One region of the Serratia sp. BNK-23 genome, then DNA from elsewhere that is predicted to be linked to it. Evidence: predicted binding sites of a transcription regulator. Region 1 holds the regulator's gene; each other region holds the start of a gene.

What was found. The regulator ArgR, encoded in region 1, controls arginine synthesis, uptake and breakdown. The targets are predictions, from matches to a motif close to ANTGAATAAAAATACANT.
Region 2: a site for ArgR is predicted at 3,047-3,064, ahead of argA (amino-acid N-acetyltransferase). Genes of this name have one in related genera too.
Region 3: a site for ArgR is predicted at 1,432-1,449, ahead of argC (N-acetyl-gamma-glutamyl-phosphate reductase). Genes of this name have one in related genera too.

What each region holds. Positions count from the first base shown of each region.
Region 1 is NZ_CP179900.1:4,536,270-4,546,403, reverse strand. Features, by position in the region: gene yhcN (peroxide/acid stress response protein YhcN) at 124-387, opposite strand; gene yhcN (peroxide/acid stress response protein YhcN) at 508-771, opposite strand; gene argR (transcriptional regulator ArgR) at 1,175-1,645, opposite strand; gene mdh (malate dehydrogenase) at 2,110-3,048, shown strand; gene ACMGF9_RS21630 (helix-turn-helix domain-containing protein) at 3,115-3,375, opposite strand; gene ACMGF9_RS21625 (DNA-binding protein) at 3,557-3,913, shown strand; gene ispB (octaprenyl diphosphate synthase) at 3,964-4,935, opposite strand; gene rplU (50S ribosomal protein L21) at 5,206-5,517, shown strand; gene rpmA (50S ribosomal protein L27) at 5,535-5,792, shown strand; gene ACMGF9_RS21605 (DMT family transporter) at 5,898-6,869, shown strand; gene cgtA (Obg family GTPase CgtA) at 6,886-8,058, shown strand; gene pmrB (two-component system sensor histidine kinase PmrB) at 8,095-9,156, opposite strand; gene pmrA (two-component system response regulator PmrA) at 9,153-9,815, opposite strand; gene dacB (serine-type D-Ala-D-Ala carboxypeptidase) at 9,824-10,134, opposite strand, start outside.
Region 2 is NZ_CP179900.1:878,325-888,458, reverse strand. Features, by position in the region: gene mltA (murein transglycosylase A) at 1-943, opposite strand, end outside; tRNA gene ACMGF9_RS04180 (tRNA-Met) at 1,160-1,236, shown strand; tRNA gene ACMGF9_RS04175 (tRNA-Met) at 1,295-1,371, shown strand; tRNA gene ACMGF9_RS04170 (tRNA-Met) at 1,437-1,513, shown strand; gene amiC (N-acetylmuramoyl-L-alanine amidase AmiC) at 1,604-2,857, opposite strand; gene argA (amino-acid N-acetyltransferase) at 3,097-4,422, shown strand; gene recD (exodeoxyribonuclease V subunit alpha) at 4,461-6,311, opposite strand; gene recB (exodeoxyribonuclease V subunit beta) at 6,308-9,859, opposite strand; gene ptrA (pitrilysin) at 9,856-10,134, opposite strand, start outside.
Region 3 is NZ_CP179900.1:5,108,758-5,118,891, reverse strand. Features, by position in the region: gene argB (acetylglutamate kinase) at 1-260, opposite strand, end outside; gene argC (N-acetyl-gamma-glutamyl-phosphate reductase) at 281-1,285, opposite strand; gene argE (acetylornithine deacetylase) at 1,502-2,647, shown strand; gene ppc (phosphoenolpyruvate carboxylase) at 2,905-5,541, shown strand; gene metF (methylenetetrahydrofolate reductase) at 5,646-6,542, opposite strand; gene ACMGF9_RS24275 (bifunctional aspartate kinase/homoserine dehydrogenase II) at 6,771-9,206, opposite strand; gene metB (cystathionine gamma-synthase) at 9,209-10,134, opposite strand, start outside.

The DNA of each region.
Region 1 (10,134 bases):
CGAGGGCAACGGGGTTCGTCGGATAGGACGACGAGAGGGTCTCTGGGAAATCGGCGTTTGCGTCAGAACTCGGCAGTGGCAGTGACGAGGGTAATCAGCTCTGCAAAGCCGTTCCCAGAGTTGTTATTTGTAAATCTCGGCGGTGGCGTGGTAGTTGCCTTCGTTACGGGCTTCGATCACGCGGTAGGCGGTCGCGCCTTTCGCGTCGGCTTTCTCCGACAACGCCTGGCGAATGTCGGTCGGCGCGCCGTCGATGCCGCTGACGGTAATGGTGCCGATAGATTGCAGATTGGCGGTCTGATCGTTAGTCACCAACTGGGCGGCAGACGCGCCGAAGGAGATGACGGACAGCAAACCGAGTGCAGCAACAGTAGTTTTCATGTTCATGATAGCGATCCTTGGTCATAACAGCCTGGAAGGGCTTGGCAGCGATTTTTATTCTTGAAGGCCGTTATGACAGCGTTTGATTCCAGAGATGTATTGCCCGTTGCCGGGTAATGCCGTTACTTATTTGTAGATTTCAGCGGTCGCGTGGAAGTTGCCGTCGTTGCGCGCTTCGATCACGCGGTAAGCGGTCGCCCCTTTGGCGTCGGCTTTGTCGGACAGTGCCTGGCGAATGTCGGAAGGCGCAGCAGCGACGCCGCTCACGGTGATCACACCGGCGGGCTGCAGTTTTGCGGCCTGGGTTGCATCAACAGATTGTGCTGCGAATGCACCAAAGGAAAGCATGGACAGAACGCTCAGGGTTGCAACGGTAGCTTTAATTTTCATCATCTCACCTCATCGTATTCTTTTATCAGTTCCAACGAACTGTGATTCAGTTCACGAAAATGAGTATACAGCTAGTAACGTGAAAAATTAATAGTTCGCTAACAGTTGCTAGTGAAACTTTAACCTCATGATCCTTATTTTTTATAACCGTAAGGAATAAAAAACGCTCATAAAACGATCTTTTGATGTTAAATTTATGTAATTTCAATAAGGTAAGTGATTTTGACCAAAAGTGCGGAAGATCACAGTGGGTACTGCTGGTTACATGGAGATGTCATGGAAATGTGTTGTTGCGGGATAAAAAAGCAGTGTTAAACGCGGTTGAAGGCTGGGAAGGTAACGCGAGGGTTAAAGAAGCGCTAACAAAATGCGGTTTACAGCCGCACTTTGTTAGCGCCAGGTTTCACAGCTCTTGTTCGAACACGCCCAAGATCGCTTCATGCAGCTTCTGAGCGGTAAAGCCGTTGGACGGGGTGACGAAAATCGTGTCGTCGCCGGCAATTGTGCCGAGGATGCCCTGGGATTTACCCAGTGAGTCGAGCAGGCGGGCGATCAGCTGTGCGGCGCCCGGGCTGGTGTGGATCACCACGACGGCATCGTTATGGTCGACGTCGAGCACCAGATTCTTCAATGGGCTGGTGGTGGTCGGCACGCCGAGTTCGGCAGGAAGGCAATACACCATTTCCATTTTGGCATTGCGCGTACGTACCGCGCCGAACTTGGTCAGCATGCGCGATACTTTGGATTGGTTAATGTTTTCGAAGCCTTCTTCTTGCAGCGCCAAAACGATCTCGCCTTGAGAACTGAATTTTTCTTCTTTCAATAACGCTTTGAACGTCTTGATCAGATCTTCCTGTTTTGCGGGATTACGCATTTTGCACCGTGGAATGTTGATAGTGGAAGTCATGATTATGCATATAGATGAATTTTTATGCAACAAAGGCCGCCCCAAAGAAAATAAAAATGACCGGACGGCGAGGAAAGGGCGGCATTTTAACAAAATCCGGCCGCGATGAATATGCCCTTTTGACGACGGAAAATCGGCCTGCGGTGGTAAATAAAATGTTATTAAAATGATGTTGTTCTGATGTTGCGTAAGGGTGTAATGTAACGGCCGGTTAACTTGCTCGTGAATAACCTCGCACTATTTTTGATTAGTGTGCGCTATGCCCTTCATGCGTAAGCGATTTAATCTAAAATGGGCGCGACAGCGGCCGTTTTATTACACCTGCAGGCAAGAATTGGCTAATTTATTGTTTTGAAAGGTGTAATAACTTAAGGTCCGTAACCAACACATTCACGGCGCTTTATATATTTAAGATAATAAAGGAGTATAGGATGAAAGTTGCAGTTCTCGGTGCTGCTGGCGGTATCGGCCAGGCCCTCGCCCTTCTACTCAAAACCCAGCTTCCTTCAGGTTCTGAACTCTCTCTCTACGACATTGCCCCCGTTACCCCAGGCGTTGCCGTCGACTTAAGCCACATCCCAACCGCAGTTAAAATCAAAGGCTTCAGCGGCGAAGACGCGACTCCGGCTCTGCACGGTGCGGACGTGGTGCTGATTTCCGCCGGCGTGGCCCGTAAGCCAGGCATGGATCGCTCTGACCTGTTCAACGTTAACGCCGGCATCGTGCGTAACCTGATTGAGCAAGTGGCGAAAACCTGCCCGAAAGCCTGCATCGGCATCATCACCAACCCGGTTAACACCACGGTCGCCATCGCGGCGGAAGTGCTGAAAAAAGCCGGCGTTTACGACAAGAACAAACTGTTCGGCGTGACTTCGCTGGATATCATCCGTTCCAATACCTTCGTGGCCGAGCTGAAAGGCAAGCAGCCTGAAGAACTGAACGTGCCGGTGATCGGCGGCCACTCTGGCGTGACCATCCTGCCTCTGCTGTCGCAGATCCCTGGCGTGAGCTTCACCGATCAGGAAGTGGCGGATCTGACCAAACGTATTCAGAACGCCGGCACTGAAGTGGTGGAAGCCAAAGCCGGCGGCGGGTCTGCAACGCTGTCCATGGGCCAGGCGGCCGCCCGTTTCGGTCTGTCTCTGGTGCGTGCGCTGCAGGGCGAGAAAGGCGTTGTGGAATGCGCTTACGTTGAAGGCGACGGCAAATACGCTCGCTTCTTCGCGCAGCCGCTGGTGCTGGGCAAGAACGGCGTTGAAGAACGCAAAGATATCGGCACCCTGAGCGCCTTCGAGCAGAAAGCACTGAACGAGATGCTGGACGTGCTGCATAAAGATATCGAACTGGGCGAGAAGTTCATCAATAACTGATCGACACCGATAGTCAGCCGATAAACGCCGCCGGACGCTGTTCCGGCGGTTTTTTTTGCTCCGCGTTCACGATTTGATGCGTGCTTTGCGATCCAGCAGGCAATCGCTGTGCGGATCGTAATAGCGGCTTGGCCAGATCTCCGAAGGGTGGATGCCTATCGCTTCGGCGATCAGCCATTCCCCCTTTGGCCACGGGCGCGACAGCGCATTGGCCAGCGTCGATGAGCTTAATCCGGCCTTGCGCGACACTGCCGCCAGCGTGGTGCCCTGCTTGCGTAGCGCCGCGATGATATCTGCCGGATGCCAATCTGGGTTCCTTGAATTCATGTTTACATTCCTTTTCTGATTAGCCAAAGTTGCGTTAGTGGTATAACTAACGGGTCATGGTTAAGCGTTTGAACAACGTGAAACGCTTATTAGGAAACAAGAATACCATTAAATTTCCTAAAAAATACCCAAGTAATTTCCAAAAAACGACATTGTCCACTATTGCCCAGAGATGATGGCTATGAAAAACGAGTGGTTTGCCGCCAAGGAACTGACAGGCATCGCAGGATTACCCTCCTCACCACAGGGAATCAATCTGATGGCCCGACGCGAAGGCTGGATCAGCCGCAGGCGTAAAGGCGTGCAGGGAAAAGCGTTGGAGTATCATATCGACAGCCTGCCTCCAGGCGTGCGTAACCTGCTGGCGCTGAAAGAAGACGGGGCGACATATGACGTAGAACGCCAGGATCCGTTGGCGGTCTGGATCGAGTATTACTACCATTTGACGGAGAGCGAGCGCGAGAAAATGGTGGCTTTCCTGATGCGGGAAGGGATTGGCGGCCTGCTGGCGCGTATCGACGAAGAGAGCAATACCTAGGCAGGCCCGCGTGGGCGGGCCTGATGAATGTATTGCGAAATTAAAATTTCTTAAAAATCGCGTTGTACCGCCAAATGGGCCAGGCCTTCCAGCGCCGTGCGGTGCTCCGAGGCCGGCAAGACCTGCAGCGCGGCGATCGCTTTGTCGGCTTCTTCCTCGGCGCGTTTGCGGGTGTATTCCAGCGAACCGCATTGCTGCATCGCCTGCAGCACCGGCTCCAACAGGTGGCGGCCGTTGCCTTGCTCAATCGCGCCGCGGATCATGTCACGCTGGGCGTCGTCGCCGTTGTGCATCGCGTGCAGCAGCGGCAGGGTCGGTTTCCCTTCGTTCAGATCGTCGCCGGTGTTTTTGCCCAGCGTGCTGCCGTCGGCGCTGTAGTCGAGCAGATCGTCGATCAGCTGGAAAGCGGTGCCGAGGTAGCGGCCATAATCTTGCAGCGCCTGTTCTTGCTCAGCGCTGGCGCCGGACAGGATCGCCGACGATTGCGCCGCCGCTTCAAACAGACGGGCGGTTTTGCTGTAGATCACCCGCATATAACTTTCTTCGCTGATGTCGGGATCGTGCACGTTCATCAACTGCAGCACTTCACCTTCGGCGATGACGTTGACCGCCTCCGACATCAGCGCCAGCACGCGCAGGGATTCCAGGCTGGTCATCATCTGGAAGGCGCGGGTATAGATAAAGTCGCCGACCAGCACGCTGGCGGCGTTGCCGAACGCTGCGTTGGCGGTGGCTTTGCCGCGGCGCATGTCCGATTCGTCGACGACGTCGTCATGCAACAGCGTGGCGGTATGAATGAATTCGATCAGGGCGGCTACGGTGACGTGCTTGTTGCCTTCGTAGCCCAACGCCCGCGCCGCCAGGACGGCGATCATCGGCCGGATGCGCTTACCGCCACCGCTGATAATGTAATAGCCAAGCTGATTGATGAGCGTGACATCGGAATTCAGCTGTTCGAGAATTGTTGCGTTCACGGCCGCCATATCTTGCGCGGTTAACTCGGTAATTTGCTCTAGGTTCATTGTGTTTTTTTCAGCTGTGTTTCTCTTCACCGCGTTGAGATCGCTGCTCACATCGGTACATGGCGGTAACTGTCCCTATGATTGTACTTGAAAAACGGTTCAGATAAACGCCACGAAAGAAACTGCGCTTTTTTTCTTCTTTTTTCTCCTTCTGGTCTTATTCTGCTCTTGTCATGCGCCGCTTTTTTGCGTAGAATTCGCGCCCTATTGTGAATATTTATAGCGCGCTCTGAACTAACACAGTCGGGCACGCGGAAAGCGGAGTTTTATATGTACGCGGTTTTCCAAAGTGGTGGTAAACAACACCGAGTAAGCGAAGGTCAGACCGTTCGCTTGGAAAAGCTGGACATCGCAACTGGTGAAGCGGTTGAGTTTGACCAGATTCTGATGATCGCTAATGGCGAAGATATCAAAATCGGCGTTCCTTTCGTCGATGGCGGCAAGATCAAAGCTGAAGTCGTTGCTCACGGTCGTGGCGAGAAAATTAAAATCGTTAAGTTTCGTCGTCGTAAACACCACCGTAAGCAGCAGGGCCACCGTCAGTGGTTCACTGACGTTAAAATCACCGGCATCAGCGCTTAAGTTAGGAGAGCGGATTAATGGCACACAAAAAGGCTGGCGGCTCGACTCGTAACGGTCGCGATTCAGAAGCTAAACGTCTGGGCGTAAAACGCTTTGGCGGCGAAGCAGTACTGGCAGGCAGCATCATCGTTCGTCAGCGCGGCACCAAATTCCACGCTGGTACCAACGTGGGTTGCGGCAAAGACCACACTCTGTTTGCTTTGAAAGACGGTAAAGTCAAATTCGAAGTTAAAGGCCCGAGCAATCGTAAATTCATCAGCATCGAAGCTGAATAATTTTTCGAGCCTTACGAAATAGATGTAAGCCCCGCAATTCGTTGCGGGGCTTTTTACATTTATGGGTTGCCTGAGGGTTGGCCCGTCAGCGTTGGCGAAGGTGATATGGATACGAAGCAGCAGGTCGGCGTTGGTATTTCTTTGGCGTTAACCACGGCGGTTTGCTGGGGCGCGTTGCCGATCGCGATGAAAGAAGTGTTGGTGGTGATGGAGCCGTTTACCGTTGTCTGGTATCGCTTTACCATGGCCGCCATCGGTTTGGGCCTGATCCTTGCGGTGCGCGGCAAGCTGCCGCCGCTGACGATGTTCCGCCAGCCGCGTTGGCTGCTGCTGTTGGCGATCGCGACGGCGGGGCTGCTGGGCAACTTTGTGTTCTTCAGCTCCTCGCTGCAATACCTGAGCCCGACGGCGTCGCAGGTGATTGGCCAGCTGTCGCCAGTCGGTATGATGTTCGCCAGCGTGCTGATTTTAAAAGAGCGCATGCGCATCACCCAGGTCATTGGCGCCCTGATGCTGATTTGCGGGCTGATGCTGTTTTTCAACGTCAGTCTGATAGAGATCTTCACCCGGCTGACGGACTACACGCTGGGCGTCATGCTGGGCGTGTGTGCGGCGATGGTCTGGGTGAGCTATGGCGTGGCGCAGAAGGTGTTGCTGCGCCGGCTGGCTTCGCCGCAGATCCTGGTTATGTTGTACACTTTATGTGCGATTGCGTTGTTCCCTCTGGCCAAACCCGAGGTGATTTTCCAGCTTAGCGGCTGGCAATTGGCGTGCCTGCTGTTTTGCGGCGCCAACACGCTGATCGGCTATGGCGCGCTGGCAGAAGCGATGGCGCGCTGGCAGGCGGCGCAGGTGAGCGCGTTGGTTACGCTGACCCCGCTGTTTACCCTGCTGTTTTCAGATTTATTGGCGCTGGCTTGGCCCCAGGCATTCGCCATGCCGACGCTGAACATCGTCGGCTATGTCGGTGCGTTTGTGGTTGTGGCGGGCGCCATGTTTTCCGCAATTGGTCACCGGTGGTGGCCGCGACGGGCAGACCCCCCCCTGGTTGCTCCTTTGAAGCAGCCCGGTGAATGATTTACGGAGACGGTAAATGAAGTTTGTAGATGAAGCAGCGATTCTGGTCGTTGCAGGCGACGGCGGCAACGGGTGCGTCAGCTTCCGCCGCGAAAAATATATCCCGAACGGTGGGCCTGACGGCGGTGACGGCGGCGACGGCGGCGACGTCTACCTGCTGGCGGACGAGAACCTTAACACCCTGATCGACTACCGCTTTGAGAAGTCTTTCCGCGCCGAACGCGGCCAGAATGGCCAGAGCCGCGACTGTACCGGCAAACGCGGTAAAGACGTCATCATCAAGGTACCGGTCGGCACGCGCGTGAAGGATCAGGGCACCGGCGAGATCCTCGGCGACATGACCCGCCACGAGCAGAAGCTGATGGTCGCCAAAGGCGGCTGGCACGGTCTGGGCAACACCCGTTTCAAATCTTCGGTCAACCGCGCGCCGCGTCAGAAGACGCTGGGTACCGCCGGCGAAGCGCGTGACCTGTTGCTGGAGCTGTTGCTGCTGGCCGATGTGGGCATGCTGGGGCTGCCGAACGCCGGCAAATCGACCTTCATCCGCGCGGTGTCCGCCGCCAAGCCGAAGGTGGCCGATTATCCGTTTACCACGCTGGTGCCGAGCCTGGGCGTGGTGCGCATGGATCACGAGCAGAGCTTTGTGGTCGCCGACATTCCGGGGCTGATCGAGGGCGCCTCCGAAGGCGCCGGCCTGGGTATTCGTTTCCTGAAACACCTGGAGCGTTGCCGCGTGCTGCTGCACCTGGTGGACATCGCGCCGATCGACGAATCCGATCCGGTGGAAAACGCCAAAGTCATCATCAACGAGTTGAACCAATACAGCGAAAATCTGGCGCAGAAGCCGCGCTGGCTGGTGTTCAACAAAATTGATGTGATTGGTGAGGAAGAAGCCGCCGAACGCGCCAAGGCGATTGTGGAAGGCATGGGCTGGGAAGGGAAGTACTACATGATCTCCGCCGCCAACCGCGAAGGCGTCAACGCGCTGTGCTGGGACGTGATGAACTTCATCAACACCCAGCCGAAAGCGATGGCGATCGAAGAAAGCGCACCGGAAAAAGTCGAATTCATGTGGGATGACTACCACCGCGAGCAAATTGCGGAAGTGGAAGCCGAAGCGGAAGATGACTGGGATGACGACTGGGACGAAGACGACGACGAAGGCGTCGAAATCATTTACCAGAAGTAATTCGGTGATAAAGGGCTCAGCAACGCTGGGCCCTTATTATTTGAGCGCCTTTTCCGGCAGCCAGCACTGGGCATTCAGGCCGCGCGCATCGCGGCGGTTTTCCAGCGTCAAACGCCCCTGGTGCAGTTGCGCGATGCGGATCACGATATTCAGGCCCAGTCCGCTGCCGCCGTAGCGTTGATCCATGCGGCGAAACGCCTGCGTCAGCTCCCCGACCATTTCTTCCTTGATTCCCGGGCCATCGTCGATGACCTGCAGCAGATAGCCGTTGTCTTGCGGCGTTAACCGCACCTGTATCGCGCCGCCTTCCGGGCCGTAACGGTGAGCGTTTTCGACCAGGTTGCGCAGCAGAAGCCGCAGCAGCACCGGATCGCCGTTCACTGTGGCAGCAGCCGGCAATTGCCAGCCCAGCGTCTGCCCGCGTTGGGCGGCCATTTCGTCGAGCTCTTCGCGCAGCGGCTGGATCACATTGGCCACCCAATCGAAATGCTGATAATGGCCGCTGGCGAAGTCTTGCCCGGCGCGCGACAGCATCAGCAACTGCTCGACGGTATGCATCAGCTGATCGATGCGGGCGATCAGCGCCTGGCTGCCCTTGACGCCTTGTTTTTCCATCAATTCCAGATGCAGGCGGATGCCGGCCAGCGGCGTGCGCAGTTCGTGGGCGGCGTCGGCGGTGAACAGGCGTTCCTGTTGAATGGTGTTGTCCAACCGTGAGAACAGCTGATTGAGCGCATTGGTGACGGCCACCATTTCCTGGCTATCGCTGGTGATCGGCAGCGGCGTCAGGTTATCGGCAGAGCGCTTTTCCAGCCGCTGTTGCAGTTGGTTGAGTGGGCGGATGATCCAGCTGATAGCCCAGAATGACGCCAACAGGGTGACGATCATCATGATCAGCGAAGGCGCCAACAGCGATGCGATGGCCTCGGCGATCTCGGTATCGACGCGTTCGGTACGCACTTTGGCGGACAGGGTTTCGTCCACCAGGAAGCTGATCTGCTCCTGGCTTTCGTGCCACAGCCAGAAGGCGCTGATGAGTTGCGTGACCAGCAGGATCAGCGCCAGCATCAGCAGCAGGCGGCGGCGCATGCTGATCATGACGAGGGTTCCAGGCGGTAGCCGATGCCGCGCACGGTGCGAATGCGATCCTTGCCCAGTTTGCGGCGCAGGTTGTGAATATGCACTTCCAGGGTGTTGGAACCTAAATCATCTTGCCAGGTGTAGAGATCCTGCTGCAGGAGTTCGCGGTTGACCGTCTGCCCGGCACGCATGATCAGGCGCGCCAGAATGGCGAACTCTTTCGGCGTGACCTCCACCGGCTGCTGTTGCAGATAGACCTGCTGGCTGGAGAGATTCAACTGCAGGTCATCCACCTGCATCAGATTGTCGCTGTGGCCCTGGTAGCGCCGCAGGAGAGCGCGCACGCGCGCCTGCAGCTCAACCAGCGCGAAGGGTTTGACCAGGTAGTCGTCGGCGCCGGCGTCCAGCCCATCGACGCGGTCTTCCAGGGCGTCGCGGGCGGTCAGGATCAGCACCGGCAGATCGATCTGCTGGCGGCGCCACTGCCGCAGCAGCGCTGCGCCGTCCATGTCCGGCAGGCCGAGATCCAGGATCACCATGCTGTATTGGCTGGTGATGAGCAGGCTGCTGGCCTCCGCCGCTGTGGCGGCGCAGTCGCACACGTAGCCTTCACCGGTCAGCGCCAGCGCCAGCCCTTGTTGCAGCAGTTCATCATCTTCAACGACCAGCAGCTTCATGGCGATCCTCAGTTGTTTTGGTAAATATCCCGATACAGGCGGCTTTCGAAACGCACCAGCGGTGCGCGGCGCTGTTTCTGATCTTCCGGCGGCACGGCGTAGCCGGAGAGATACTGCACGAAGGCCATGCGCTGGCCGCTGGCGGTAGTGATGAAGCCCGCCAGGTTGTAGACGCCCTGCAGCGCGCCGGTCTTGGCCGACACCTTGCCGTCTACGCCAGCCTCATGCAGGCCGCCGCGGTAGCGCAGGGTGCCATCATAGCCGGACAGCGGCAGCATCGAGATAAAGTTCAGCTCGTTGTCGTGCTGCGCGATGTACT
Region 2 (10,134 bases), 1.5 Mb from region 1:
CCATCAGACGCATCTCGTATTTTCCCGTGAATTTACCCTTGTTGTCCAGCAGCGGCACTTCGGCCAGCAGCGTGGTGCCCGCCGGGATCAGCGAACGGTCGGAAGCCACCGAGGCTTTGGCAATCAGCGGCACCGCACTGGCGCCTTTCACCGGCGCAAAAGCTTCCGGGCGGAAGAACACGAACGACGGGTTCTGCTCCAGCAGCTCACGCACCTCTGCGGCGCTGTGGGTATCCGCCCACTGACGGATCGCCTGCATCGACATGTCCGCCTTGGCCACTTCGCCGCGATCGATCAGCACCTTGCCGATGCTGCGATAGGCGTGGCCGTTCTTGCCGCCGTAACCGAAGAACACCAGCGGCTGGCCGTTGCCGTAGTCGACATAACCGCTGCCCTGGACTTCCATCATGAAGTTGTCCATCAGCGAGTTGGTGTAAGCGATGATATAGCGATCGTCGAGCGCGCCGGAGTAGATGCCCGCGCGATCCGGCAAGCGGCCCCTGCCCTTCGGCGGCATGCGGTACAGCGGATAGCGGAACTCGCCCTGTTGGGTATAGCGCGCCTGCACCACCGGCGTATAGTAGCCGGTAAACTGCACGTTGCCGTAATTGTCGACGCCTTCCATCTGGTAAGCGCTGAGGCCGTACTGGCTCAGCATGCGCGTGTCGGCGCCGGACGCCATCCAGCTTTGCACCGCCTGATAGGTGCTGTTGTTGCGGTTAAACAGCGAAGGCGACGCGTACTTGATCTCCATCAGCTGATCCGAGTAATCCTTGGCGTTGACCGGCGAACCTTTGGCGTTGGGCTGATTGACCAGCTCCAGCGATTGATCCAGACGGCCGTCCTTATATTGCTGACCCCGATCGGTCGGCTTGGACGAACAGCCCGCCAACACCGCCACCATCAACCCGCCCAGCAGGTATTTGCCCCAACGTCCTTTCATCGCGCACACTCTCAAACTGATATGATCTACCGGCTGAACGATAACAAACGCTCATTGATAAAGGAATCGCTGCAAATAAAAAAAGCCGCACGGAGGATGGTGATGAAAAAGAAGGCAAATTGCGGGCAAATTCAGCAGAAAAACGGGTTTAGGGCAATAAAATGCAAAAAGGGTTTGCAACAAAACGCATGGAGAGTATAGTGCGCATCCATCGGACGCGGGGTGGAGCAGCCTGGTAGCTCGTCGGGCTCATAACCCGAAGGTCGTCGGTTCAAATCCGGCCCCCGCAACCAACCGATGCCGCATTGGCGGTATTTTTCGTTTGGTTTCGATAACAAAGTATTACACGGACGCGGGGTGGAGCAGCCTGGTAGCTCGTCGGGCTCATAACCCGAAGGTCGTCGGTTCAAATCCGGCCCCCGCAACCAACCGAATGCCGTACCAGCGGCATAAAATGAACGGTGGTTTCGTCGTAATACCGCATCAAGACGGACGCGGGGTGGAGCAGCCTGGTAGCTCGTCGGGCTCATAACCCGAAGGTCGTCGGTTCAAATCCGGCCCCCGCAACCAACTCTTGATGACAACAGATAAGCACCCTGACGGGTGTTTTTTTGTATCTGCAATCCGCGAAAATAGCCGGACTCGCGCCCGGCCCTGCCGTTATCGACTCGCCAGCGCGCCGCCGTTGGCGAAATAAGCCTTGATGCCCGCCAGAATCGACTCCGCCACCTGCTGCTGGAAGTGGCTGGTGCGCAGCTTGCGCTCCTCTTCGATGTTGCTGATAAACGCCGTTTCCACCAGGATCGACGGGATATCCGGCGCCTTCAACACCGCAAAACCGGCCTGATCGACGCGATTCTTGTGCAACCGGTTGATTTTGCCCATCCGGTTCAACACTTCCTTGCCGAATTTCAGGCTGTCGTTGATGGTCGCGGTCTGGATCAGATCGAACATGGTGTGGTCGAGATAGCGGTCGCCGCTCTTGCTGACGCCGCCGATTTGGTCCGAGGCATTCTGCGTCTGCGCCAGGAACTTGGCCGCCGAGCTGGTGGCGCCTTTGGTGGACAATGCGAACACCGATGACCCGCGCGCAGCGCGGCTGGTGAAGGCGTCGGCATGAATCGAAACGAACAGATCGGCGCGCTGCTTGCGCGCCTTGGCGACGCGCACCTTGAGCGGAATAAACACGTCCTCATTACGCGTCATGAACACTTTCATGTTCGGCTCGCGCTTGATCATGGCGCTCAGCTTGCGGGCAATCTGCAGTACGATGTCTTTCTCGCGCGTCTTGTACTTGCCGATCGCGCCGGGATCTTCGCCGCCGTGGCCGGGATCCAGCATGATGACGATCGGCCGATCGCGCCCCGCTTTGCCGGCCTGCGGCGCTTCCGGCGGCAGCGTGCGCTCCAGATCGCCCTTGTTGTAATCTTCCAGTAACGCCAGTAGCGGATCATATTCCTCGCCGCCGCTGCCGCCCTTGGTCGGATAGAGATCCATCACCAGACGGTTGCGATACTCCGGCACCGGCGCCAGCGTGAAAATATGCGGGCTGACGCTTTGTTTGAGCTCCAGCACCAGCCGCACGGTATTCTGATCGAACTGGCCGACGCGCGCCTGCTTGAGATAAGGATCGTCGGCGCGCACCTGCCCGGCGATGCCCTTCAGCACGCTGTTGAGGTGAACGCCTTCGATATCCACCACCACGCGATCGGGATTGGTCAGGGCGAACTGCTTGTATTTCAGCTCGACGTTGGATTCCAGCGTGACGCGGGTATAGGTGGAGGATGGCCAGACGCGCACGGCGATCACGTGCGATGATGCGGCGAAGCCCGTACGACTCACACTCAGCAACCAGCTGGCGGCAACGCCCTGTAATAAACGACGGCGGCCCAGATTGTGATTAGCGTTTGGCATGCGGCTCCGGCAGTAATAGCTGTTTACAACAGATGAAAAAAACACCAATGAAATGGGGATGCCGAAAACTTTAACCAATCATTCCAGCCCTGTCATCAGAAAATCTTTTTATGGTTTTTCAATTTATTAACGATTTAGCGCCCTTAGCGCACGCTTCATGACGATTTCCCACTTGCCATCGGCGCAATAAAAGAATAAAAATACAAAAATATCGTATAAATATGCAAAGAGGTTTGGCCGTGAAGGAACGTAGTACAGAGCTGGTGCAAGGATTCCGTCACTCAGTCCCCTATATCAACGCCCACCGCGGCAAGACGTTCGTCATCATGCTCGGCGGGGAAGCCATCGAACACGAGAATTTCTCCAACATCGTCAACGATATCGGGTTGCTGCATAGCCTGGGCATTCGCCTGGTGGTGGTTTACGGCGCGCGGCCGCAGATCGACGCCAATCTGGCTCAGCATAACTATGAGCCGATCTACCACAAACACACCCGCGTGACCGACGCCCATACGCTCGAACTGGTCAAGCAGGCCGCCGGCCTGCTGCAGCTCGACATCACCGCTCGGCTGTCGATGAGCCTCAACAACACGCCACTGCAGGGCGCGCATATTAACGTGGTCAGCGGCAACTTCATCATCGCGCAGCCGCTGGGCGTCGATGACGGCATCGACTACTGCCACAGCGGCCGCATTCGCCGCATCGATGAAGAAGCGATCCACCGTCAGCTCGACAGCAACGCCATCGTGCTGATCGGCCCGGTCGCGGTTTCGGTCACCGGCGAGAGCTTCAACCTGACCTCGGAAGAAGTGGCCACCCAGTTGGCGATCAAGCTGAAGGCGGAAAAAATGATCGGTTTCTGCTCCTCACAGGGCGTGACCGACGCGGAAGGCAACATCCTTTCCGAGCTGTTCCCCAACGACGCGCAAAAGCGTCTTGAAGAGCTGGAGGAAGGCGGTGACTACCATTCCGGCACCGTGCGCTTCCTGCGCGGCGCGGTGAAAGGCTGCCGCAGCGGCGTGCGCCGCAGCCACCTGATCAGCTACCAGGAAGACGGTGCGCTGGTGCAGGAACTGTTCTCGCGCGACGGCATCGGCACCCAAATCGTGATGGAGAGCGCCGAACAGGTGCGCCGGGCGACGATCAACGACATCGGCGGTATTCTGGAACTCATTCGGCCGCTCGAACAGCAGGGTATTCTGGTGCGCCGTTCGCGTGAACAGCTGGAGATGGAGATCGACAAATTCACCATTATCGAACGCGACAACCTGACCATCGCCTGCGCGGCGCTGTACCCGTTCCTGGAGGAAAAAATCGGTGAAATGGCCTGCGTGGCGGTGCATCCCGATTACCGCAGCTCTTCGCGCGGCGAAATGCTGCTGCAGCGGGTGGAAAATCAGGCGCGGCAGATGGGATTGAAGAAGCTGTTCGTGCTGACCACCCGCAGCATCCACTGGTTCCAGGAGCGTGGCTTCACCCCGGCGGAGGTCGACGTGCTGCCGATGCAGAAGCAGGCGTTGTACAACTACCAACGCCGCTCCAAAATTCTGCTGGCGGATCTGTAATCCCTGTTGGCGCGGCCGCTACCGCGCCCCTTCATCGCTTATTCCGTTGCCTGCAGCCGTTCAGCCAATCCGCTGCGGCGCTGGGTCGGCATACGAATGGCCCGCAGCAGCACCGCCTCCGTGGCATACAGCGAGAGCTGCTTACGCGCGCGAGTGATCGCGGTATAGACCAATTCACGCGTCAGCACCGGCAGGAAGTGATTCGGCAACACCAGCACCGTATGGTCAAACTCCGATCCCTGAGATTTGTGCACCGTCATGGCATAGGCGGTTTCATGCGCCGGCAAACGGCTCGGCTGCACCGACTTGATGCTTCCATCCGGCAGTTGGAAATGCACGCGCAGCTCGCCGCGCTCATCCGGCAGCGTAATGCCGATATCCCCATTGAATAACCCCAGCGCGCTGTCGTTGCGGCCGATCATCACCGGCCGCCCCCGATACCAGCGGCCGAGAACGCCCGGTTTGCGGTCGATCAGACCGGCGCGCTGCAGCCCGAGTTCAATACGTTCATTCAGGCCGGCAACGCCGAAAGGCCCTTCACGCAGCGCGCACAGCACCTGGAAGCGGCTAAAGGCGGCCAGCACCGCCGCCGCATCCGCGCCTTCGGCAGTCAGCCGCAGATAGTCGCGATAGTCCGCCACGCAGGCATCCAGCAGCGCCTGATACTCTTCGCTCGTCGCCAGCGCATAGCCCGCGACATCGCCGAAACTGCCGCTTAAGGCTGCCAGCGCGCGCTCCCCGGCACCGGCGTTAACCGCCAACGCCAGTTGGCCGATGCCGGAGCGGGCATCGAAGCGATAGCTCTTGCGCAGCAGGCATAGGCTGTCACGCACCGCCGCTTCCGCGTCGGCCTGCCGCCCTTCGAGCGAACAGCCGGTCAGGCGGCTTAGCTCTGCAGCACGCGCATCGCTGTATCCCTGCTCGGCAAAACGGCAAATGTCCCCCAGCACCGCGCCGGCCTCCACCGAGGCCAGCTGATCGCGATCGCCGAGGAAAATCACCCGGGCCCGATCGGGCAACGCCGCAATCAGGCGCGCCATCATCGGTAGATCGACCATCGAGGCCTCATCCACCACCAGTACATCCAAATGCAGCCGGTTGCCGCGGTGATAGCGCATGCGCTGACTGTTGGGTTGCGCCCCCAACAGGCGGTGCAACGTCGCCGCCTCCGTCGGGAACAAGGCCTGCTGCGCCGGGGTCAACGCCAGCTGACGGCTGGCGCTGCCAAGCGACTCCGTCAAGCGCGCCGCCGCCTTGCCGGTTGGCGCCGCCAGCTGAATGCGCAAGCGCGCGCTTTCATCCAACTGCACCAGCGCCGCCAACAGCTTGGCGACGGTGGTGGTTTTACCGGTGCCCGGCCCGCCGGAAATGACCGCAATGCGCCGCGTGGCGGCTACCGCGGCGGCGATCTTCTGCCAATCGGGTTCGTCGCTCGCCGAACCGAACAAGCGGTCGAGAATAGTGCGCAGTTCAGCCTCCGGCACCGCCAGCGACTCGCCTTCGCCGCCGATAAACGCCGCCACTTCACCTTCGTTTTGCCACATGCGCTGCAGATACAAGCGCGGCCCGCGCAGCACCAGCGGCGTAGCGCTACTGCCGTCCCCGACCGCAGCGCTGGCCGCCAGGCGCTGCTGCCAACGCTCGCTATCCGGTCGCCCGGCCGCCTCCCACAGCGCCAGCGCCAGCGCCGGTTGGCGCCCTTCAAACAGCGTATCCGCCTGCAGCTGCTCCAGCATCAGACAGACGTGACCGGCCCCCGCCTCTGCGCTCAGGCAGGCGGCGGCCAGCAAAATATCGGGCTCGTCTTCGTTCGCCACCACGCGGGCGAACTGCACGTCCAGCGGGCGCAACACGCCAAGCGCCACCGCCTGCTCCAGCAGTGCGATCATGATCCTTCCTCCGTCGCCGCAGCTTCGCCGCTGAACAAGCGATCCATCCCCGCCACCAGCTCAAACTCGGGAAGACAGGTGAAAATGCCGTTGCCCGGGTGCGCCGCATCCACGCCGCGCAGGAACAGATAAATCACCCCGCCGAAATGGCGCCGGTAATCGTAATCCGGCAGCCGATGACGCAGATAACGGTGCAGCGCCAGCGTATACAGCTGATATTGCAGATCGTAACGATGCTCCGCCATCGCCTGCTCCATCGCCGGCCGGGTATAGGCGCTGCTGTCTTCCCCTAACCAGTTGGACTTGTAGTCCAGCAGGTAGTATTTGCCCTGCCAACAGAACACCAGGTCGATAAAGCCTTTCAGCATGCCCTGCACCTGATGGAAATCCAGCGCCGGGCAGCGGGCGGAAAGCGGATCGTAACGCTTCACCAGAGCATCGAGCTCCTTCGCCTGCAACAACCGGTTGATCGGCAAATAGAACTGCAGCTCCGCCTGCTTGTGCTGCGGCGTTAACGCCGCCAGCGTCACGCCGCTGTCATCGAGCGGCGTGTTGAGTAGCACCTGCATCCACGCCAGCAGTATCGGTTGCCAGTGTTCGGCGAACCCTTGCTGCTGCAGCTGTTCCAGCAGCCACTGTTCGTCGAGCGGCTGGGTGAAGTCCAGCGTTTCGAACAGGCTGTGCAGGAAGGTGCCGGGCGTTGCGCCGCGCGGGAAGGTATGCGGTGTAAGCGCTGGCTCACTTTCTTCCCCGCGCTCACCGGCCGCGTCGACATCCAGACGCGGCAGCAGATCCTGCATCAGGCTCGCGCCGTGCTGTTGCAAACCGGTATAGCTGGTCACCCGCCAAAAATCCTGGATCCGTCGGGTAAAGCTTTTCGCCGCCAACGCTTCGGCCAGCGACGCCTGGGGTTGCCAGGGTTCTGCATCCGGCGGTTCAACCAGCGACAGCGCGATACCGCCGCCCGCCAATTGCTGCAGCCGCTCCTGCAGATACACGGCGTCGCCGGGCTGCCCGCCCTGCACCAGATAGCCCAATGCGCTGCGGTGCAGATCGGTATCGCCCTGTTTCTTGCGCGTGCCCTGGAACAGCGGCGCGATGCCGATGCTGCAGTGGTACACCGAGCGGGTCAGCGCCACGTACAGCAGACGCAGATCTTCCGCCAAGCGCTCCTCCTCCGCCCAGGCCTGGCTCTCTTCATTGGCGTCGAGGTCCAGCAACGCCTGGAAACTGTGGCGATCGTGATACAGCGCCTGCTGCTGCTGGCGGAAGTTGCCGACGAACGGCAGCCACACCAGATCGAACTCCAGCCCCTTGGACTTGTGGATCGTGATCACCTGCACCAGATGCCGGTCGCTCTCCAGCCGCAGCTGCTGATTGTCGGACTGGCGATTAGGCTGGGCGATCTGCTGCGCCAGCCAGCGCACCAGCGCATGCTCGCTGTCGAGCTGCGCCGCCGCTTCTTGCAACAGCTCCCCCAGATGCAGCACGTCGGTCAAGCGACGCTCGCCGCCGGCGCTGGCCAGCAGGTTCTCCGCCAGTTGGCGCGCTTTCATCACCTCGCTCAGCATCGGCAACACGCCGCGGCGCAGCCAGAGCGTGCGGTAATTGTCGAATTCATTAACCAGCGCGTCCCAGGCGCGCTCATCGCGGCTCAGGCCGTCCAGCGTCGGCGCGTCCAGCCCCATCAGCCCGGTGGCCATGGCGCTGCGCAGCGTACGCTCCTGCTCCGGTGCCAACACCGCCTGCAGCAACCACAGCAGGTCTTTGGCCTCCGGGGTGTCAAACACGCTGTCGCGGTTGGACAGGTAGACCGACGGGATAGACAGCGCGCTGAGCGCATCGCGCACCAACGCCGCCTCATTGCGGCTGCGCACCAGCACCGTGATATCGGAGGCTTGTACCGGCCGTGACGCCTTGCCGCTCTGCAGCCGCGCCAGCCCCTGCTGCCCGGCGCTGAGCCAGTCGCGAATTTGCGTGGCGCACAGGCGCGCCATCAGCTGTTGGTAATCACTTACACCCACGCCTTCTCCCTGCTGCAGCCAGAACTGCATCGCCGGCTGCGGCGTGCCGTGCAATTCAAACGCCAGCCCTTGGTTCTTTTCCGCCGCGTTAACCTCAATAAAGGGGATTTGGCCGAACAGGAAAGGTTTTTCTACCTGAGAAAACAGGTGATTGACGCTGGCGACCATCGACGGCGACGAGCGCCAGTTGGTCTCCAGCGTATAGTGGGCGCTCACCTCTGAACGCGCACGCATGTAGGTAAAGATGTCGGCGCCGCGAAAGGCGTAAATCGCCTGCTTGGGATCGCCGATCAGCAGCAGGCCGCAATCGGGCCGGCCGACGTAAAGTTTTTGGAAAATACGGTATTGCTGCGGATCGGTATCCTGGAATTCATCGATCATCGCCACCGGATAGCGCTGGCGGATCGCCTGCGCCAGCTGTTCGCCGCCGCCGCTTTGCAGGGCGCCGTCCAGCCGGCTGAGCAGGTCGTCAAACCCCAGCTCGGCGCGCTGGCGCTTTTCCTGCTGAATGGAAGTGCGGATCTCGCTGAGCGCACGCGCCATGATCAGGTCGCGCAGCGTCAAGGGTTCATCGAACAGCTCATCTATCGCCGTGAACAGCGCATGACGCGGCGGCTCGCCCTTCTTGGTCTTCTCCAGCAGCACCGACTGGCGAAATTTATCCAGTTCCTTCGGCAGCTGGTAGTCCTGAGTCTCCTGCCCGCTCCATTCGCCGACCTCGTTCAGCCAGTTCGGCAGGTGTTTACTGCTGTAGCTGCGCTTATCGACGCCGGACTGGGCGATTAACGCCTCAAGATCGCCCGCCGCCGCCCGCCATTGCGCCTTGATGGCGTCGATGCGCGCGACGATCTGCTCGTGGCGCATCAGGACGGTTTCTTCGTCCTTCGGCGGCCGCCGCAGCGCCGGCGCTTCACCGTGCAGATAGCCGGAGAGATCGGCCAGCAACGCTTCCGGGCCGCTCCACTCCAGGCTGACCGCACGCGCCACGCCCAGCGGCAACGGATAGCAGTGGCGACGCCAAAAGTCGGCACAGGCCTGCCGCCGCAGCGGCAGCTCGTCCTGCACCAGCGTTTGTTCAAACAACATGCCGGACTCGAAGGCGTTGTGCGTCAGCATCCGTTGGCAAAAGCCGTGAATGGTGTAGATCGCCGCTTCGTCCATTTGCCGCTCCGCCGCCAGCAGCTGTGAGGCGGCGTCGCTCAAATCGTCAATTTCTTCCATCAGCGCCGAAAACAACGGGTTGACGCTGACACCGCGCACGCAGGCGATGCGCAGCCCGTGGATATTGTCGCGGATGCGCCCGCGCAGCTCCTCGGTGGCGGCCTCGGTAAAGGTCACCACCAGGATTTCTTCGACCGTCAGCGGGCGGGGAAACGCCGCGTCACCGCCCAACCCCAGCAGCAAGCGCAGGTACAGCGCGCCGATGGTAAAAGTTTTGCCGGTGCCCGCCGACGCTTCTATCAGGCGTTCGCCGAACAGCGGCAACGACAGCGGCTCCAGCCTCTGCGGGGCAATTTCCGTCATGGTGTTGCCACTTTACGCGGCAAAATCTGCTGCAATGCCGACGCGTTCGGATAGGTAACCCAATCCTTAGGCGCCGCGTAATCCGCCTTGTTTTGCCCGCTGCCGCTGACCTGCGACAGCACCGCCAGCCCCTGCGGCTGGATCACCGCCTGGTGGAAATAATCCGCCAGTTTGGCCGGCGTCAGCTGTTGCACCTGCGCGATCAGTTTCTGACGAGTATCGAAGGCGAAGTTGCCGCGATCGAAATCGTTGGCGAACCGGCTGGCCTCTTCGCT
Region 3 (10,134 bases), 570 kb from region 1:
AGCGTTTTGTTGGCGGTGCCGGCCAGCGCGCCGGTGATGATGTCGATCTGATCGGCCGGCGTGACGCGCAGGCCGTTCTTTTTCACCACCGGTAAAGCGAGCTGCTTCATCAGCTCGTCCACCACGCAGCCGCCGCCGTGCACGATCACCAGCGGACGCTGATGCTGCTGCCGGTAGCTGTCCAACGCGGTAAACAGACGCTCCAGCGCTTCTTCACTGTCTAATAACACGCCACCTAACTTGATAATTAACGGGTTCATTGCTGTTTACTCACGCTGGTTTAAAGGAGTGATTGGGTTTCCGGGAAGCCGAAACGGATATTCAGGCATTGCACCGCCTGCGCCGCCGCGCCTTTCAGCAGGTTATCTTCCGCCGCCACGGCGATCAGATGCTCGCCCTGCACCGCAAAACCGATGTCGCAGAACGGCAGCCCCACCACCGCTTTCAGCGCCGGCACGCCCTGGTCGTACAGCCGCACCAGCGGCTTGTCGTCATAGGCGGCATGATAGGCGGCCGCGACGTCCTGCGTGGTCACCCCGGCTTTCAGACGGCAGGTGATGGTTTCAAGGATGCCGCGCGGGAAATTGCCCAGGTGCGGCGTAAAGATGACCGGCACGCCAAGGTGCGCGGCGATCTCCGGCTGGTGCCGGTGAGTGAAAATACCGTACGGCTGCAGGCTCACTTCGCAGAAACTGGTGGTCATGCTGGCCTTGCGCCCGGCGCCGCTGACGCCGCTGGTGGCGTTGATCACCGGCCACTGATCCAGATTCAGCAGCTGTTTTTCGATCAACGGTTTCAGCGCCAGCTGCGCCGCCGTCGGGTAACAGCCCGGCACCGCGATCAGCTGTGCCTGTTTAATCTTGTCACTCTGCCACTCCGCCAGGCCGTACACAGCCTGCTCCAGCAGGGCGCCATGCTGATGTTCGAAACCGTAGTACTGGCTATAAAAACCGGCGTCCTGCACGCGAAAGGCGCCGGACAGATCGAACACCACGCAGCCCGCCGCCAGGAAGGCCGGTGCGATATCGTGGCTGACTTCATGGGCGGTGGCGAGGAACACCACGTCGATGCCCTGCGCCGCCTTGGCAACGTCGGTCAACGGCTGCAGCGGCAGATCGACGATGCCTTTCAACTGGGGATGGAGATCGGAAAGCAACTTTCCTGCATCTGCACTTTGCGCTGAAACCGCTAAAGCGGTTATGTTCATGTGTGGGTGGCGATTCAGGTAAGCCGTGAGCTCCGCTCCGGCGTAACCGCTGGCACCAACGATCAGCGTATTCAACATGTGGCCTTTCACCTTCTAAACTGACGTGCGGTCGCTTGCGACCCAGGTAACAGGGCTAGCCAGCGTTGTTGCGCCGTTCACCCACGGAGCCAGGCGTTGATGCTTTTATAAACATCCGGGCATCGGGTTCCCTTACGCTTCGGCTTACTGTATTTTTATTCAAAATAAATGCATGAATATTGATACTATCCTAACCAAAGGCTGTCAACAGTGAAGATGAAATTACCTCCATTTATTGAGCTGTACCGGGCGTTGATCGCCACTCCGTCAATCAGCGCCACCGATGCCGGCCTCGATCAGAGCAATGAGGCGTTAATCAACTTGCTGGCCGGATGGTTTGCCGACCTGGGCTTCCGCGTCGACGTGCAGCCGGTGCCGGAGTCGCGCCACAAATTCAACCTGCTGGCCAGCATCGGCGAAGGCAGCGGCGGCCTGCTGCTGGCCGGCCACACCGATACGGTGCCTTACGACGAAGGCCGCTGGACGCGCGATCCCTTCACCCTGACCGAGCACGACAACAAGCTCTACGGGCTGGGCACCGCCGACATGAAAGGCTTCTTCGCCTTTATTCTGGATGCGGTGCGCGATATCGACGCGAGCAAGCTGACCAAGCCGCTGTACATTTTAGCCACCGCAGATGAAGAAACGACGATGGCCGGCGCGCGTTATTTCGCCGCCTCCACCGCCATTCGGCCGGATTTCGCCATCATCGGCGAGCCGACCTCGCTGCAGCCGGTGCGCGCGCACAAGGGCCACATGGCCAATGCCATTCGCATCGTCGGCCAGTCCGGCCACTCCAGCGATCCGGCGCGCGGCGTCAACGCCATCGATCTGATGCACGAGTCCATCGGCCGCCTGATGGAGCTGCGCAAGACCCTGCAGGAGCGCTACAACAACCCGGCGTTCGCCGTGCCTTATCCCACCATGAACTTCGGCCATATCAGCGGCGGTGACGCGGCCAACCGCATCTGCGCCTGCTGCGAACTGCACCTGGATATCCGCCCGCTGCCCGGCATGACGCTCGACAACATCAACGAACTGATGCATCAGGCGCTGGAGCCGGTAAGCCAACGCTGGCCGGGCCGCCTGACCATCGAAGAGCTGCACGCGTCGGTGCCGGGCTACGAGTGCCCGACCGACCACCGCATGGTGGCGGTGATCGAGGAGCTGCTGGGCACCCGCACGCAGGTGGTCAACTACTGCACCGAAGCGCCGTTCGTGCAACAGGTATGCCCGACCCTGGTGCTCGGCCCCGGCTCCATCGATCAGGCCCACCAGCCGGACGAGTACATCGACACCGCGTTTATCGAACCGACGCGCAAACTGTTGGGTCAGCTGGTCAATCACTTTTGCCGGCAATAAACCCGACATTTAACAGGGGAAATGCTTTATGCTTCCCCTAACTCAAAATAAGTAGAAAACGGCGAAATAAGCCGTGCTGATAACCGACGCGCCGTAATTAAATTTCAGAAAATGCGCCGATTTTGATGTTTTTTTGCTAAAAATAGTGTCAATTGACGATTGGACAGGAACGCGATGTGATCAGGCAGGCGGTCTGCGCCTGACGCGTGAAATTTATTTACAAGATAAAAATCATACAGAACTGGGTCAGGGGTTATATGAACGAACAATATTCGGCAATGCGCAGTAATGTCAGTATGCTCGGCAAATTGCTCGGCGATACCATCAAAGAAGCGCTGGGTGAGCATATTCTCGATCGCGTTGAGACCATCCGTAAGCTTTCCAAATCCTCACGCGCCGGCAACGAAGCGCATCGCCAGGAGCTGCTCTCCACCCTGCAGAACCTGTCCAACGACGAGCTGCTGCCGGTGGCGCGCGCCTTCAGCCAGTTCCTCAACCTGACCAACGTCGCCGAGCAGTACCACAGCATTTCGCCCAACGGCGAGGCCGCCAGCAACCCGGAAGCGCTGGCTCAACTGTTCAGCCGTCTCAAAGACAAAAAGCTCAGCGACAAAGAGCTGCAGCACGCGGTATCGCAACTCTCCATCGAGCTGGTGCTGACGGCGCACCCGACGGAGATCACCCGTCGCACCCTGATCCACAAGCTGGTGGAGGTCAACACCTGCCTCAGCCAGCTCGATCACAACGATCTGGCCGACTACGAGCGCAACAAGATCATGCGCCGCCTGCGCCAGCTGGTGGCCCAGTCGTGGCACACCGATGAAATTCGCAAACACCGCCCTTCCCCGATCGACGAAGCCAAATGGGGCTTTGCGGTGGTGGAAAACAGCCTGTGGGAAGGCGTGCCGGCGTTCCTGCGCGAATTCAACGAACAGTTGGAAAACTCCATCGATTACAGCCTGCCGGTGGAAGCGGTGCCGGTGCGCTTCACCTCCTGGATGGGCGGCGACCGCGACGGCAACCCGAACGTGACCGCCGAAATTACCCGCCATGTGCTGCTGCTCAGCCGCTGGAAAGCCTGCGACCTGTTCACCCGCGACATCCAGGTGCTGGTCTCTGAGCTGTCGATGACCGAATGTACCCCAGAGCTGCGCGCCCGCGCCGGCGGCGATGAGGTGCAGGAACCGTACCGCGAAATCATGAAGCAGCTGCGCAGCCAGCTGATGAGTTCCCAGGCTTATCTGGAAGGCCGCCTGAAGGGCGAGCGCGTGCTGAAACCGCACGACCTGCTGGTGAACAACGAGCAGCTGTGGGAGCCGCTGTATGCCTGCTACCAGTCGCTGCAGGCCTGCGGCATGGGCATCATCGCCAATGGTCAACTGCTGGATACCCTGCGCCGCGTGCGCTGCTTCGGCGTGCCGCTGGTGCGCATCGACGTGCGTCAGGAGAGCACCCGCCATACCGAAGCCATCGCCGAGCTGACCCGCTATCTGGGGCTGGGCGACTATGAAAGCTGGTCGGAAGCCGATAAACAGGCGTTCCTGATCCGCGAACTGAACTCCAAACGCCCGCTGGTGCCGCTGAAGTGGCAACCGAGCGCCGACACGCAGGAAGTGCTGGAAACCTGCCGGGTGATCGCCGAAGCGCCGCAGGGCTCGATCGCCGCCTACGTGATTTCGATGGCGCGCACGCCTTCCGACGTGCTGGCGGTGCACCTGCTGCTGAAAGAGGCCGGCTGCCCGTTCGCTCTGCCGGTCGCCCCGCTGTTCGAAACCCTCGACGACCTGAACAACGCCGACGACGTAATGACCCAGTTGCTGAATATCGACTGGTATCGCGGCTTCATCCAGGGCAAACAGATGGTGATGATCGGCTATTCCGACTCGGCGAAAGACGCCGGCGTGATGGCCGCTTCCTGGGCGCAGTACCGCGCGCAGGACGCGCTGATCAAAACCTGTGAAAAGGCCGGCGTGGCGCTGACGCTGTTCCACGGCCGCGGCGGCTCCATCGGCCGCGGCGGCGCACCGGCGCATGCGGCGCTGCTGTCGCAGCCGCCGGGCAGCCTGAAGGGCGGCCTGCGCGTCACCGAACAGGGTGAGATGATCCGCTTCAAGTTCGGCCTGCCGGAAGTCACCATAAGCAGCCTGGCGCTGTATGCCGGCGCGATCCTCGAGGCCAACCTGCTGCCGCCGCCGGAACCGAAGAAAGAATGGCGGGCGTTGATGGACGACCTGTCCGACACCTCCTGCCGGATGTACCGCGGCTACGTGCGTGAAAACCCGGACTTCGTGCCTTACTTCCGCGCGGCCACGCCGGAGCTGGAGCTGGGCAAACTGCCGCTGGGCTCGCGCCCGGCCAAGCGCAAGCCGAACGGCGGCGTAGAGAGCCTGCGCGCCATTCCGTGGATCTTCGCCTGGACGCAGAACCGCCTGATGCTGCCGGCCTGGCTCGGCGCCGGCGCCGGATTGCAGGAAGCGGTGAAGGCCGGCAAACAGGCGGAGCTGGAGGCGATGTGTCGCGATTGGCCGTTCTTCTCCACCCGCATCGCCATGCTGGAAATGGTGTTCGCCAAAGCCGACCTGTGGCTGGCGGAATACTACGATCAGCGCCTGGTGGATAAATCGCTGTGGCCGCTGGGCCAACAGCTGCGCGATCAGCTGGAAAGCGACATCAAGGTAGTGCTGACCATCGCCAACGATGCGCACCTGATGGAAGACCTGCCGTGGATCGCCGAATCCATCGCGCTGCGCAACGTCTATACCGACCCGCTGAACGTCTTGCAGGCCGAGCTGCTGCACCGTTCGCGTCAGCAGGAGCAGCCGGACGCCCGCGTGGAGCAGGCGCTGATGGTCACCATCGCCGGCGTCGCCGCCGGGATGCGCAACACCGGCTAGTGAGCCTCATCGCGGCCCCGTTTATCGGGGTCGTTTTTTATGCCTTCCCCCACAAAAAAAGGGCGCCGCGGTAAAGCGACGCCCTTTTCAATGGAGCAAGCCCGTCAGGCGGCGGCCACCGGGCGCACGCCCAGCGTGTGGCAGATGGCGTAGCTCATCTCGGCGCGGTTCAGGGTATAGAAGTGGAAATCTTTCACCCCTTCGCGGCTGAGGATCTTCACCATGTCCATGGCGATGTTGGCGCCGACCATTTTGCGGGTCTCCGCATCGTCGTCCAGCCCTTCGAACATGCTGGTCATCCAGCTCGGCACCCGCACGTTGGTCATGGTGGCGAAGCGCTGCAGCTGCTTGAAGTTGGACACCGGCAAAATGCCCGGCACGATTTCCACGTCGATACCGGCGGCGACGCAGCGGTCGCGAAAGCGCAGGTAGCTCTCAACGTCGAAGAAGAACTGGGTAATCGCGCGACTGGCGCCGGCATCGATCTTGCGTTTCAGGTTAATCAAATCGGCCTGGGCGCTCTTCGCCTCCGGGTGCACTTCCGGGTAGGCGGCGACGGAAATGTCGAAGTCGCCCACGTCTTTCAGCAGCGCCACCAGATCGGTCGCGTACATGTCCGGCTTGCCGCCGCCCGGCGGCAGATCGCCGCGCAGCGCCACGATATGGCGGATGCCGCTGTTCCAGTAATCGGTCGCGATGTCGCGCAGCTGCGCCGGGCTGGCATCGATGCAGGTCAGGTGCGGCGCCGCCTCCAGGCCGGTGCGTTCCTTGATCCCTTTGATGATGCTGTGGGTGCGATCGCGCTCGCCGGAGTTGGCGCCGTAGGTGACGGAAACGAATTTAGGCTTGAGGATGCTCAGACGATCGATCGACTGCCACAGGGTCTCTTCCATCTCGCTGGTGCGTGGCGGGAAGAACTCGAATGATACGTTAATCTGGCCGTTCAACTCCGCCAGACTCTGATTCAGCGCTTCCCGCTGGTTTGCGTGGAAAAAACTCATACCCTGCTCACCTCTTATCGATCACTGTTTTTATTTCATCTTGATGAGCGTCTATACGTTTAGACGTCTAGATAGAAAATGCCGCATGTTGGCTAAAGAGTCAACAGGAAAATGAGGGGAATAAGATGATTAATCCTCACCCGCTCAACGAGGGAATTTCATGATCGCGACAAAGATAAGTATGGCAGGAAAAGCCAAGGGGCGCGGTGAACCCGCGCCCGCAGAGGATTAAAGCAGCTGCGCCAATCGGTTAAGGTCTGACTGGATCGCGCCGGCGGTGACGTCGCGGCCGGCGCCCGGCCCGCGGATCACCAGCGGATTATCGCGATACCAGCGGCTTTCGATGGCGAACACGTTGTCGCACGGCAGCAGCGAGGCCAGAGGATGCTCAGGGCGCACCGCCTCCACGCCGACCCGCGCCTTGCCGTTGGCGTCGAAACGCGCCACGTGGCGCAGCACCAGGCCCATTTCGCTGGCGGCCTCAAAGCGCTGCTGCATCTGCTGGTTCAGCGCCTCACCGTTCTCGAAGAACTGATCGACAGAGCCCAGCTCGCAGCCCGCCGGCACCAGCGACTCGACCCGCACCTGGTTCGGTTCGATGTCGTAGCCCGCTTCGCGCGCCAGGATCACCAGCTTGCGCATCACGTCCTGGCCGGAGAGATCGACCCGCGGATCCGGTTCGGTCAGCCCCTGCTGCCAGGCCTGATCCACCAGCTCGGTGAACGGCACCGTGCCGTCATACTGCAGGAACAGCCAGGAGAGCGTGCCGGAGAAGATGCCGCTGATCGCCAGAATGCTGTCGCCGCTGTCGCGCAGATCGCGCACCGTGTGGTTGACCGGCAGGCCGGCGCCGACGGTGGCGTTATACAGCCAGTGGCGGCCGGTTTTGGCGAAGGCGTCGCGAATTTGGCGATAGCTGTCGCTGCACGAGGCCCCCGCCAACTTGTTGGCGCTGATCACGTGGAAACCGTAGCTGGCGAAATCCAGATACTGCCCGGCCAGCTCTTCGCTGGCGGTCACGTCAAGCACCACCAGATCGTCGAACGGGTGCGCGCGCATCCACAGGAACAGCGATTCTTCATCCAGCTCCTGCGCTTCGTCCTCAAAGAATGCCAGCGCGCGGCTGGCGTCCAGCCCGTCATAGTTCAGCAGGCTGCGGCGGCTGTCCACCACCCCCGCCAGGATAAATTCGAAGCCGCTGCGCGCGGAGATATTGGTCTGCTCACGGGCGAACAGCTCCAGCCAGCGCGAGCCGATATTGCCCTTGCCGAACAGCACCAGACCGATGCGCTTCTCGGCGCGGAACAGGCTTTGGTGCAGCCCCTGGATCAGCAGCGCGGTCGGCCCCTGGCGCAATACCGCCACCAGGCTGATGCCATCTTCCGCCTGCCAGATGAACTCGACCGGCTGATCTTTCAACTGCTGATAGAAACGGTGGCTGTGCAGCGGGTTCTTGCACACCCCGGCGCCGACCATCGCCACCAGCGCCAACCCTTCACGCAGGCGCAGCTCGCCTGGCAGCGCCGCGGCCTGCAGCGTCGCCAGCGCGCTGTTGACCACCTCGGAGGTGTAACACAGCTGCACCAGGTTGCGGTCAGGGTGGATGCCCACCGCCAGCGGTTTTATCTGCGCGCGCTTGAGCACCAGATCCAACTCTTTCTGCGCCAGTTTGAAGTCATGTTGAGCGGCGACGTGCAGTTCAATCAGGCACACATCGTCGTGGCTGGTGACAATCTTGGCGCCGGTGCCGGAAGCCAATACGCGCTCGATGCGCGTCGAGCCCTGCTCCGGCTGATAGCTGCAGCGCAGCTGAAGATCGATATCGCTGCCGGAGACCGGCTGCAGGGTACGGGTGTGCAATACCGGCGCCGCCAGGCGCGCCAGCTCGCTGGCTTCGTCCAGACGCAGCAGCTGCAGCAAGCAGGCGTCTTTCACCTTGCGCGGATCGGCGCTGTATACCCCGGCCACGTCGCTCCAGATGGTGACGCGCGCAGCGCCGGCCAACGCGCCGACCTGAGTGGCGGAGTAGTCGCTGCCGTTACGCCCCAACAACACGGTTTCCCCAGCGTCGTTGCGCGAAATGAAGCCGGTCACCACCAGGCGTTTACCCGGGTGTTGGGCCATCAATTGCTGCAGCAGCGGGTAAGAACGGCCTTCATCCACCTGCGGCTGCGCGGCGCGCTCGGCGCGCAGGAAATCACGCGCATCCAGCCAGGCCGCCTGCATGTCCAGGTGGTTGAGCACCGCCGCCATCAGGCGCGCCGACCAAATCTCGCCGTGCCCGACCACTTCGGCGTAGCACACCTCGTCGACGTTGCCGTCCAGCAGCGCCGCCAGACGTTCCAGATCCTGAATGAACTCGGCGATCAGCGGCTCTGCGCTTTCCGGCGGCAGCAGGCCGCTGATAAGATCGCTGTGATAACGACGCAACGTCTGCTGCACCTGGTGCGCAGACAGGCGATCGCTCTGGCTGAGCTTCAGCCAGTTGATCAACTGGTTGGTGGTACTGCCGGCGGCCGATACCACCATCATGTCGCCCGGCTGGCTGTATTCCGCCATAATCCCGGCCACACGCAGATAACACTTCACATCCGCCAGACTGCTGCCGCCAAACTTGTGCAGTTGACGCCCGCTCACCGGCCCTGCTACAGCAATTGCATTCATGCTTACCTCGTTGCCGCCGCCTGGAAAGCGCGTTCCAGATCGGCAATCAAATCTTCACTGTCTTCAATACCCACGGAAATGCGCAGCAGGCTCTCGGAGATGCCGGCCGCTGCCCGCGCCTCCGCCGCCATGCCGGCGTGAGTCATGGTCGCTGCATGCGAGATCAGGCTTTCTACGCCGCCCAACGATTCTGCCAGAGTAAACAGCTCAAGGGCAGAGAGAAAACGGCGCAGCACCGCTTCATCGCCGTCCAGTTCAAAACTCAGCATCGCGCCGAAACCGCGCTGCTGACGACGGGCGATCTCATGCCCCGGATTCTCCGGCAGGGAGGGATGATACAGCTTTTTCACCAGCGGTTGCTGCTGTAAATAGTCAACAATCGCTTCAGCGTTTTGTTGCGCCGCCTTGATGCGCGGCGACAGCGTGCGCATGCCGCGCAGCAACAGATAACTGTCGAACGCGCCGCCGGTCACGCCAATGTTGTTCGCCCACCAGGCCAGCTCGACCGCCAGCTCGGGATCTTTGGCAATCACCGCCCCGGCCACCACGTCCGAATGCCCGTTCAGGTATTTGGTGCAAGAATGGACCACCAGATCGGCACCGAGTTCGATCGGCTGTTGCAGGGCCGGGCTGAGGAAGGTGTTGTCCACCACCGTCAACGCGCCCGCCGCATGCGCGGCAGCGCAGATCGCCGCGATGTCCACCACCCGCAGCAGCGGATTGCTGGGGCTTTCTATCAGCACCAGCTTCGGCTTCTGCGCCAGCGCCTGCTGCAGGGCTTCTTCATTACCCTGATCGACGAACAGCACGCGATAGGCGCCGCGCTTGCTCAGGCTGTCGAACAGCCGATAGCTGCCGCCGTAGCAGTCGTGCGGCGCCACCAGCAGATCGCCGGGCTTCAACAACACGGTGGTCACCAGATGGATCG